Regions from separate parts of the Pseudarthrobacter sp. NPDC080039 genome, predicted to be linked through region 1. Evidence: riboswitches for the same ligand, from Rfam matches in the RefSeq annotation. Region 1 holds a riboswitch; the other holds the start of a gene.
The links. Region 1 has a riboswitch for cyclic di-AMP ahead of AB0313_RS13525 (NlpC/P60 family protein). Riboswitches for the same ligand answer to the same signal wherever they lie in the genome.
Positions count from the first base shown of each region.

Region 2: linked by a shared signal. The riboswitch ahead of AB0313_RS01735 (LysM domain-containing protein) and the one ahead of AB0313_RS13525 (NlpC/P60 family protein) in region 1 are both predicted to bind cyclic di-AMP.

Region 1 covers NZ_JBFBKY010000011.1:83,173-88,179, reverse strand. Annotated here, with positions in the region: gene serC (phosphoserine transaminase) at 1-701, opposite strand, end outside; gene AB0313_RS13535 (metal-dependent transcriptional regulator) at 973-1,674, shown strand; cyclic di-AMP (ydaO/yuaA leader) riboswitch at 1,783-2,025, shown strand; gene AB0313_RS13530 (peptidoglycan DD-metalloendopeptidase family protein) at 2,030-2,857, shown strand; cyclic di-AMP (ydaO/yuaA leader) riboswitch at 2,970-3,164, shown strand; gene AB0313_RS13525 (NlpC/P60 family protein) at 3,247-3,915, shown strand; gene AB0313_RS13520 (NlpC/P60 family protein) at 4,022-4,783, shown strand.
Region 2 covers NZ_JBFBKY010000001.1:370,522-375,528, reverse strand. Annotated here, with positions in the region: gene AB0313_RS01740 (protein adenylyltransferase SelO) at 1-359, shown strand, start outside; gene AB0313_RS01735 (LysM domain-containing protein) at 501-1,319, opposite strand; cyclic di-AMP (ydaO/yuaA leader) riboswitch at 1,323-1,492, opposite strand; gene AB0313_RS01730 (TraR/DksA C4-type zinc finger protein) at 1,679-2,038, shown strand; gene AB0313_RS01725 (DNA alkylation repair protein) at 2,035-2,562, shown strand; gene AB0313_RS01720 (DUF1810 domain-containing protein) at 2,584-3,027, shown strand; gene AB0313_RS01715 (glucose 1-dehydrogenase) at 3,065-3,958, opposite strand; gene AB0313_RS01710 (metallophosphoesterase) at 4,116-4,622, opposite strand; gene AB0313_RS01705 (DUF1918 domain-containing protein) at 4,696-4,887, shown strand; gene AB0313_RS01700 (NUDIX hydrolase) at 4,920-5,007, shown strand, end outside.

The DNA.
Region 1 (5,007 bases):
TCCAGGAAGTCCGGGATCCAGCGGCCGCCGGCTTTGATGCGGGCGGCGCGATCCAGGGCGGCGGGGGAGAAGAGGCCGAGCCACAGGCCGCCGTCTGAGGCGAAATTCTTCTGGGGCGCGAAGTAGTAGACATCGCTTTGGGCAACGTCCACGTCCAGGCCGCCGGCAGCCGAGGTGGCATCAATCAGGACCAGCGAGCCCTCGTCGGCTCCGGACACCCGCCGGACCGGGGCGGCAACGCCCGTTGAGGTCTCATTCTGCGGCCAGGCGTAGACGTCCACGCCGGACTCCGCCTGGGCTGCGGGCCGCGTGCCCGGTTCGGACTTGATGATGGACGATGCGTCCAGGAAGGGTGCCTTGTTGGTGGCTGCAGCGAACTTCGACCCGAACTCGCCAAAGGACAGGTGCTGGGCTTTCTTCTCCACGAGGCCGAAGCTCGCGACATCCCAGAACGCGGTGGAGCCGCCAACGCCGAGGACCACCTCGTAGCCCTCCGGGGCGCGGAAGAACTGGCTCAATCCTTCACGGATGGACCCCACCAGGTTCTTCACCGGTGCCTGGCGGTGGGAGGTGCCCAGAATGGTCTTGGATGCTGCGGCCAGGGCATCGATCTGTTCCTGCCGGACCTTTGACGGGCCGGCCCCAAACCGCCCGTCTTTAGGCAGGAGGTTGGCAGGGATCGTGATGCTGGTGTCGCTCACAGGTGCTCCAATTCGGCAGGGACGGGGGCTTTGGTCCGGACGGTCTGGTGAAGGGTTGCCGTCGGCGGCGGCTGCGCTGTTGGCCCTCCCATTCTGCCTGAATAGTCGCGGCGCGCGGGAACCGGCTGCTTCAAAGTCCAGACACTGAGACAGGACACCCTCGGCTATTCGGAGTAAGTCAAAATAGGCTAAGCTTTTCCCCGGACTACCTCGCGGGAACAGGCGGTACGGTGGGACAACGCAAGGTACTGCGCTCGAGGAGCTGAGCTGGATGACGGATCTGATCGACACTACGGAGATGTACCTCAGGACCATCCTGGAGCTTGAGGAAGAGAACATCGTTGCCCTGCGGGCCCGTATCGCCGAGCGTCTGCGCCACTCCGGGCCCACGGTTTCCCAGACCATCGGCAGGATGGAACGTGACGGACTCGTGGTGGTCTCCGGCGACAGGCACCTGGAACTGACGGACACGGGCCGCAAGCGGGCCACCGAGGTAATGCGGAAGCACAGGTTGGCCGAACGCCTGCTTGCCGACGTCATTGGTCTGGACTGGGCCTACGTCCACGACGAGGCCTGCCGCTGGGAGCACGTCATGAGCGAGCGGGTGGAGCGGCGGATCTACGAGATGCTGGACCGGCCCACTGAGTCTCCGTACGGCAATCCCATTCCGGGGCTCGCAGCCCTCGGCGGACAACCGGGACCCGGCTTTGCCGATGGCGCCATCAGCCTCGTGGAAGCGATGAAGAACTACGGCCCTGCCTCCGGGGTAACCATCAGCCGGCTGGCCGAACCGATCCAGGTGGAGCCGGAACTGCTGGCACAACTGGACGAAGGTGGCATCCGGCCCGGCGCTGCCGTGGCGCTTGAGCGTGTAGGCGACTACATCTCCGTCCGGGTGCCGGGTATTGAAGGCGCACTGGAACTCCCGCCGGAGGTCGCAGCCCATGTTTTCGTCGCCGTCCGCCAGTCCTGACCGGGGCAGTTCATACCCCGTGACAGCCCTTCCACGCAAAGATAACGGAATTGTTACCTAGGGTCTTTAGCCCCTATAGTGGAAGCAATCGTTGATACTTAAGCGTTACCTGATCCGGAGCCGAGCTCTGCCAGCGGATCAGGTGAACGAGTCGTAACTGGCAGAGGCGGGGGAACCACAACCGGCAGCGGGGGACTGCCTTGGGGTGAAGTCCGTCAGCAGCAAGCCTCTCCAGTGAAGGATTCTTCCGGGAATACCCCTGTGCCGAAGCTTGCCGGTGGCGGGCCGGGTCTTTGATCTCTCTGACCCGAATCCGACAGCTAACTCCGCAGGCTTCTCCAGAGAGGAACCCTTCTTGACCACGCAGACCCCCAGGGGACGCCGCCGCGCGGCCGGCCCCCCTTCGGCAGCCCGGATTGTCGAAGGTGCCGCAACGGAGCGCCCCCGCGACCTCCACCGCGATGCCCGGCGCAGGCGGGGTCCGTTCCGGCAGATGACGGAGTTTGCCGCCGCCAGCGGCATAGGCCAGAAGGCCGGGATTGCCCTTGCCGCCACCGGTCTAGCCCTGACAGTCGCCATGCCCGCCACGAGTCCGGTTATGGCGACGGATGCGGCCGGCTCCGCCCCCCTGGCGGCATCGTCGGTCAGTCCGCAACCCCAGATTTCCGCGGATATTGGCGCTCAAATCGATTTCAGCCGCTCTGCAGTGGTGACCCAGGCGGACCCGGACGGGAAGCTCAAGCAGCTCCTCAGCGCCCAGTCGGCCGGCTCCGTGACCCGCGCGGCTTCCGCCGGCACGCTCTCGGCACCGCTCGCCTCGCTTGTGACCGCCTCCCCCTTCGGTTACCGGGTCAGCCCCATTACCGGAGGCGCCGGCGACTTCCACCGCGGGCAGGACTTCGTGGCCCAATGCGGGACGCCTGTTATGGCTGCCGCAACGGGAACCGTGACTTTCGCAGGCTGGCACCAGTTCGGCGGCGGAAACCGTGTGGTCATAGACCACGGCAACGGGCTGGAGACCACCTACAACCACCTGTCGTCCTTCAACGTCAAGGTGGGGCAGACCGTGTCCAGGGGAGACGTTGTGGCCCTGAGTGGTACCACAGGCGCCTCCACGGGATGCCATCTGCACTTTGAGGTCCAGGTGAACGGCGAAGTGGTCGATCCGATGGGTTGGCTGTAACCGTATGATTGCCAACTCTCAGATCCGGGTAACGTGCCGTGACCTGAATGTGACATTCAAGCAGAACTCCTGTACCGTCTAACTTGCGTCAACTTTTCCGAAGTTGACGCTCTTGAGTGGATTGCCTAACTCTGCCACCGCTCAAGGTCCGTTCGCATTTCATCGTCTGGCAGGGGCGGGGGAACCAATTTTTGGCCTTCTCTCCAGAAGGCCTTGGGGTTAAGTCACAAGCTTCCCAGGAAGCTTGTGACCGGGTGACTCCCATCCGAATCCGACAGCTCACCTCGCAGGCATTGGGAGAGGCTACCTTCGTGTCTTCACGCCATCATTCTGCGCGCCACCGTGCCCAAACGGTGCGCACCAACCCCTTGGATGCCGTATCCAGGGCCATGACTGCAAACGCCGGAACCGTAGGGCGCCAGGCTGCCGTTGTGGCCGCCGCATCGGGCCTGGTTCTGAGCATGGGCCTGCCGGCCACTGCAGCTGACACCACTGCCGGTGTCTCCGCTTCCACCGAGTCCGGTTCGGCGCAGACGTCGCTCGCCGTGACCGCCGCCCCCACCGCCACGGTTTCCTTTGAACGGCCCACCGTCAAGACCACCGCTGCTCCGGCTCCCGAGCCCCAGGTCGCCGTGCAGGAAGCTGCCCCCGCAGCCCAGCCGGCTGCGGGTGCAAAGGTCACGGCAGCCGTTGCCACCGGCTCTGCTCCTGCCGCACAGCCTTCCGCCAGCGGCAAGGGTGCTGCCATCCTGGCCGCGGCCTACGCCCAGCTGGGCGTGATGCAGGACTGCACCATGCTGGTCACCAACTCCCTGGCCGCCGTCGGAATCCACTTCCACGACTGGCCTGCCGGTTACCTCTCCCTGGGCCGCACGGTCAGTGCAGCCGAGGCGCAGCCGGGCGACCTCATCTACTACGCCAACGGCGGCTCCGGAATGGCCCACATCGCTGTGTACGCCGGTAACGGCATGGCTGTCCACGGCGGCTTCAACGGAAACCAGACCGTGGTGTTCAGCGCCAACGTCGGTTCCGGCCCCGTCTTCATCCGCGTTTCCTAATAGCTAACCCCCGTTCGGGACGCGCCGGCATGCCCCCAAGATGCCGGCGGGTCCAACTCCCTCTGCCCGGCCACAGCCGCCTGAGGAAAAACGAAAGAGAGAACTGATGACGACTCGTGCTACCGCACGGCACCGCGCCGAGGTCACCAAAACCAACTCAATCGCTGTTATCGCCAAGGCTGTCACCGACAACGCCGGCGGAATGGGCCGTCAGGCCGCTGTGATTGCCGCCGCTTCCGGTCTGGTCCTGACCAGCGGCATCGCCGCAAATGCCGCTGATGCCAACGCCAAGCGTGATTCCGCGCCGGCGTCCGCCATGGAAGTTGAATCCGCCGTCGACGCGCCGATTTCTGCGGCTTCCACCATCGCCATCAGCTTCGAGAAGCCGGCTGTGACCACGACGCCGGCTCCCGTCGCTGAGCCCGAGCCCCAGGTTGCGGTGCAGGAAGCTGCCCCCGCAGCCCAGCCGGCTGCCGCTCCGAAGGTCACGGCCACGCTTGCCTCTGCTCCGGCCGCTCCTGCCGCCCACCCTTCCGCCAGTGGCAAGGGTGCTGCCATCCTGGCCGCGGCCTACGCCCAGTTGGGCGTGGTGCAGGACTGCACCATGCTGGTCACCAACTCCCTGGCTGCCGTCGGAATCCACTTCCACGACTGGCCTGCCGGTTACCTCTCCCTGGGCCGCACGGTCAGTGCAGCCGAGGCGCAGCCGGGCGACCTCATCTACTACGCCAACGGCGGCTCCGGAATGGCCCACATCGCTGTGTACGCCGGTAACGGCATGGCTGTCCACGGCGGCTTCAACGGAAACCAGACCGTGGTGTTCAGCGCCAACGTCGGTTCCGGCCCCGTCTTCATCCGCGTCAGCTAGGCATTCCCGCTGCCGGCCTGAACGGACGCCGGCCAAAGGATCGCCGCGGGGACCCCTGCCAATGAGGCAGGGGTCCTTTTGTCGTTAAAATCTCCCGGCCGGTCGCGTTCACTCGACCTCCCGCCCCGGCCGCCAAGTCGCCGGAGAGGCCCGCCGAGTGGGCGATTACCTGATTTTGCACTTCTTTGTTTACTCTTGTGATGTCGATCCATAGCCCGGACATG
Region 2 (5,007 bases), on a different contig from region 1:
TCCAGGACGGCCCGGTGGACTACACCAGCTTCTTCCGGAACCTTGGCAACGCGGCAAGGGGCGATCTCCGTCCGGTCCGCGGCATGGTGCTTGACCTGGCAGCCTTCGACGCGTGGGCGCAAAGGTGGCAGGAGCTCAGGCCCGACGCCGGGTTGATGGACAGCGTAAACCCCGCTTACATCCCCAGGAACCATCTCGTGGAGGAGGCTTTGTCCGCCGCCACTGCCGGAGACCTGGCACCCCTGCAGCAGCTGCTGGATGCCGTCAGCAATCCCTTCACCGAGCGGCCCGGGCTGGAACACTACATGGAAGGGCCGCCGGAAGACTTTGGCAAATACATGACGTTCTGCGGAACCTGAGGTTCCCCCGCGCACCTGCCTTGAGGCCTGGCTGCAGGTGGCGGCCGGATGGCAAACGACAGGAGGGCGGCGGCCGGATACACCGGACGCCGCCCTCCTGCTCTGGCCGGACCTCCTGGGAGGCGGCCGCCTGCCCGCAGGTTAGGCTACGCGGACCACGGAGTAGCCGCTGAGCCAGCTGATGGGGTGGACCTGCGTGGTGTAGCCGTTGACGCCGCCGCTGACAACCTGGCCGGCACCAGCGTAGACACCAACGTGGCCGGAGGTGATGATCAAGTCGCCGGGCGCCGGGCTGCCTACCACGGTGCCGTATTGGAAGAACTGCGTGGGGGCGAGGTCGCCAACGCTCTTGCCGACCGAACGCAGGGCCTTTTCCACCATGGCGGTGCAGTCCTGGTTCACACCGATCTGGCTGTAAGCGGACGCCAGGATGGCAGCGCCGGTTCCGGTTCCGGTGGTGGCGGACGCGTAGGACATGTTCATGCCGGTGTTCGCGGGGGCCGTGGCCGCCGCAGCCTGGACGGGAGCTGCTGCGGGGGCGGGAGCCGGTGCGGCGGTGTAACCGGCGCCGGGAATCCGGATCTGGTCGCCCGGGTAGATGATCGAGGACAGTCCCAGTCCGTTGGCGGACAGGACGTCGTTCAGGCTGACGCCGTAGGCCGTCGCGATGGCACCCAGGGTGTCTCCGGAAACAACAGTGTGGATGGTGCCCGTGGCCGCGGCGGGGGCAGCGGGCGCGGAGTATGCCTGGACATTGGTCTTCTCAGTGGTATCCGGACCGGTCACACCGGCGTGGGCCGGGGCGCCGACGCCGAAGGCAATGCCGGAGGCTGCTGCAACGGCGAGTGCGGGACGGCCCAGCGAGCGGGCCTGGGACCTGGCTGTCACGGCGATGCCTTCGAGCGCAATGGAGCGGGCCGGAGTCGCGCGGTGACGGGCGGTAGTGGAATTTTTTGACACGGTTGATCGCCTCTCCCATGCCTGCGGGGTGAGCTGTCGGGTTCGGGCTGGAGATACCCGGCCGGAGTGACTCCGCGATGGACGGAGGCGCTGTCGACTTAACCCCAAGGCCGCAAGTGGCCGTGGAAACTTGGTTCCCCCGTCCCTGCCAGCTGGAGCGGTTGAATCCCATGGTCAGCGGCAGGGCTCGGCATGCTGACGGGAATGTCCCGTCTGAGAGGGACACCAAAAGACCATAACCCGCGCTCGGACTAATTGTCACATTTGGATAACATACGAGTTTCTCCTCTCGGATTGAGCAATCGAATGGATGGCGTGTACCCCTGAACCGGCACTGACGGACGCGCTAGGCTTTCCCCATGCCAGATTTCGACCGGTTCCGCGCGCTGCTCGAGGAGGAGCGGGAGCGGCGGATGGCGCTGCTGCCGGCGCTGCGGGCCGACATCGAGGCGGCTAATTCAGCCCGCCAGGACTCCAATGTGGACGACGAACACGATCCGGAAGGCGCCACGATAGCCTTCGAGTTGTCGCAGGCCGCGGCGCTCCTGAAGCAAAGCTCAGCTGGCCTTGACCAGATCGAGGCGGCCCTGGCCCGGTTGGCCGCGGGCACCTACGGAACCTGCGCCGAGTGCGGGGAGCCCATCGCGGAAGGCAGGCTGGAGGCCCGGCCGTGGACTCCGTTTTGCATCCGGCATGCCTCCTCAGGGCGCGGGCGATGACCGCTGCGGACGTCGTTTCCGCGGCGGCGGAGTTTGTTGACCGGACCCTTCGGAACGAGGGCGCCTGGTATCGGGCGGACGACGTCGGAGCCCGGCTGGGCGGGGCGCTGGCCTCCTACGGATCTTCCGTGGGGGCCGTCCGCGGCACGGTTCGGGACGCGCTGCGCAAGTTCAAGGACCTTGACCACGATGGAACGGTGATGCTGGCCTCCGCCCTGTGGGGGCAGCCGCGACCAGGCTCCCGTCCCGTGTTCGAGCGGCGCCTGGCCGCCGTGGTGCTGCTGCAGTCAAGGGTGCGGCTGCTCCGGCATTCGGATTTGACCCGGCTGGAAGGGTTCCTTCGGTCTGCCCAGGCAACCGACCTGACGGAGCCCTTGCTTGCCGATGTCCTGGCTCCGCTGTTGGCCGGGCTCGGGGAGCGGGACCGCCAGCGGGCCGGCGTTGTCCTGGCCCGGTGGCGCGGCGATCCCGACCCCCAGCTGCAGGCAGCGGCCGCTGCCCTTGAAAAAGATTTGGCGCTTTAACAATGAACCCAGGAGATCCCTATGTATGAGCCCTTTGACCTTGAACGTTATGTCGCCGCCCAAAACAGCGGCGGAACCTATGAGCAGGCGCTGGGGGAGCTTCAAGTCGGCCGCAAGTCCGGGCACTGGATGTGGTTCATCTTTCCGCAGATCGCCGGGCTGGGGCAGAGTGCCACCTCCCGCAAATACGCCATCTCCTCGCTGGCCGAGGCCCGCGCCTACCTGGACCATGAAGTCCTGGGGCCGCGACTCCTGGAATGCGCGCTGGTCCTGGCCAACCATGCTGAACAGTCGGCCGACGAGATTTTTGGCGGCATCGACGCCAAGAAGCTGCGGTCGTCCATGACACTGTTCCTCCGGGCCGCGCCCGGAGAAACAGTGTTCAAGACCGTCCTGGCCCAGTTCTTCGACGGCGAGCCGGACCCTTCCACCGACGAGCTCCTGGCCGGCCAGGAAGCCGGGTGACGCCTGCCGGCGGGGCCAGCCGGGCCCGTGGATGTTGCTAGGGCGTGGGGCTGCCGCCGTTGACGTTCAGCGTCTCGCCCACCACGTAGCTTGACTCAGGCGAGGCCAGGAAGACGTACGCGGGTGCCAGTTCGGCCGGCTGGCCTGCACGGCCCAGGGGAGTGGACTGCCCAAACTCCGGCAGTTCCTCCTTTGGCTGCCCGCTGCTGACCTGCAGCGGTGTCCAGATCGGCCCCGGAGCCACTGCGTTCACCCGGATTCCCTTGGGCGCCAGCTGCTGGGCCAGGCCCTTCGTGAAGTTGTTGATGCTGGCCTTGGTGGTGGCGTAATCCACCAGCGTGGGCGAGGGGTTGTATGCCTGGATGGACGTGGTGTTGATTATGGTCGAGCCAGCCGGCATGTGCGGGACGGCGGCCTTGGTCACCCAGAACATGGCGTAGACATTTGTCTTCAGGGTGTGGTCGAACTGCTCGTCGGTAATATCCTGCAGATCCTCCTGGGCCACCTGCTTGCCGGCATTGTTGACCAGGATGTCCACCCCGCCCAGGACGGCCACAGCGGTGTCCACCAGGTCCCGGCACGCCGCAGGGTCCTTGAGGTCGCCCGGCGCCTTGACGGCCTTGCGGCCGGCCGCCTCGATGAGCCCGGCAATGCGCGAGGCGTCCTCCTCTTCCTGCGGCAGGTAGGAAAGCACGACGTCGGCGCCTTCCCTGGCGAAGGCAATGGCCGTTGCGGCGCCGATCCCGGAGTCCGCGCCGGTCACAATGGCGCGGCGGCCTTCCAGCCGGCCGGTGCCGCGGTAGGTTTCTTCGCCCAGGTCGGCCTTGGGTTGCAGTCCCGCGTCGAGGCCCGGTTCGGGCTGGTGCTGCTTGGGCGGGGAGATCTTTTCGTAGGCAGTTACGGGATTGCGGAAGGTGTACTGGTCAGTCATGGTGGTCCTCCTGTTCGTGCGGACTCGGGCTTCTTCGTCGCCCCGGAACTGAAGCATCCTGCGGTCAAACCGCCACAGCCTGGAAGCTAAGCATGCTTATGGTTCCCAGCCTAGGCAATGGATACCGCCCTGCCAAGCGGCCGCGGGCACTGGCGCGTCAGCCCTGCCGGACTCCCACCAGCCTGACGTCAGTCAACCGGCCGGCGTCTACCGCAGCCTCCATGAACGTGCAGGAGGGCTGGCGGCGGCGGTCCGTGGGGGAACCAGGGTTCAGCAGGCGCAGGCCGCGCGGCGAGACCGTGTCCCAGGGGATGTGGCTATGGCCGAACACCAACACATCGGCATCGGGGTAGAGTGCTTCGCACCGAAGTTCGCGGCCCTTGGCCTGGCCGGTCTCATGGACCATCGCAAAGCGGACTCCGGCCAGAGTGACGGTTGCCGTTTCGGGCAGGCGCCGGCGTAATTCAGGGCCGTCGTTATTGCCATGGACGGCCAGCAGCCGCTTGCTCCGGCGTTCGAATTGGTCCAGCAGCGCTGCCTCCACCCAGTCGCCGGCGTGGAAGACCACGTCGGCCTTTTCGACGGCGGACCACACCTGTTCCGGCAGGTCCCGGGCGCGTTTGGGTACATGGGTGTCGGCGAGCAGCAGGAGGTTCAACGGCATACCGGAATCCTGCCATGCGGCCCTTTTCCGGCGCGTCCGCGAGCCGTACCCTTGGGGCGTGGAGGTGATTGCCATGGAGGCAGCCCAAGGTGACCGGATCGTGGTGCGCGGCAGGAATGTGGGGTCCGCAGACCGGCACGGGGTGATCCTGGAGGTGCGGGGTCCGGGTGGTGGGCCGCCCTATCTTGTCCGGTTCGACGACGGCCACGAAACTGTCATGTATCCCGGCGGTGATTTCGCCGTCGACCACGGGCAGGGCACCTGACGTCCCGCCGCTTCACCTGTCAAACTGGGGCAATGGACCATTTCCCTACCTCCAGCCTGTCTTCCACTCCGCCGCAGCGGACCGGCCCCCGCGATCCCGGCGATGCCTGGGTGGAAGGCG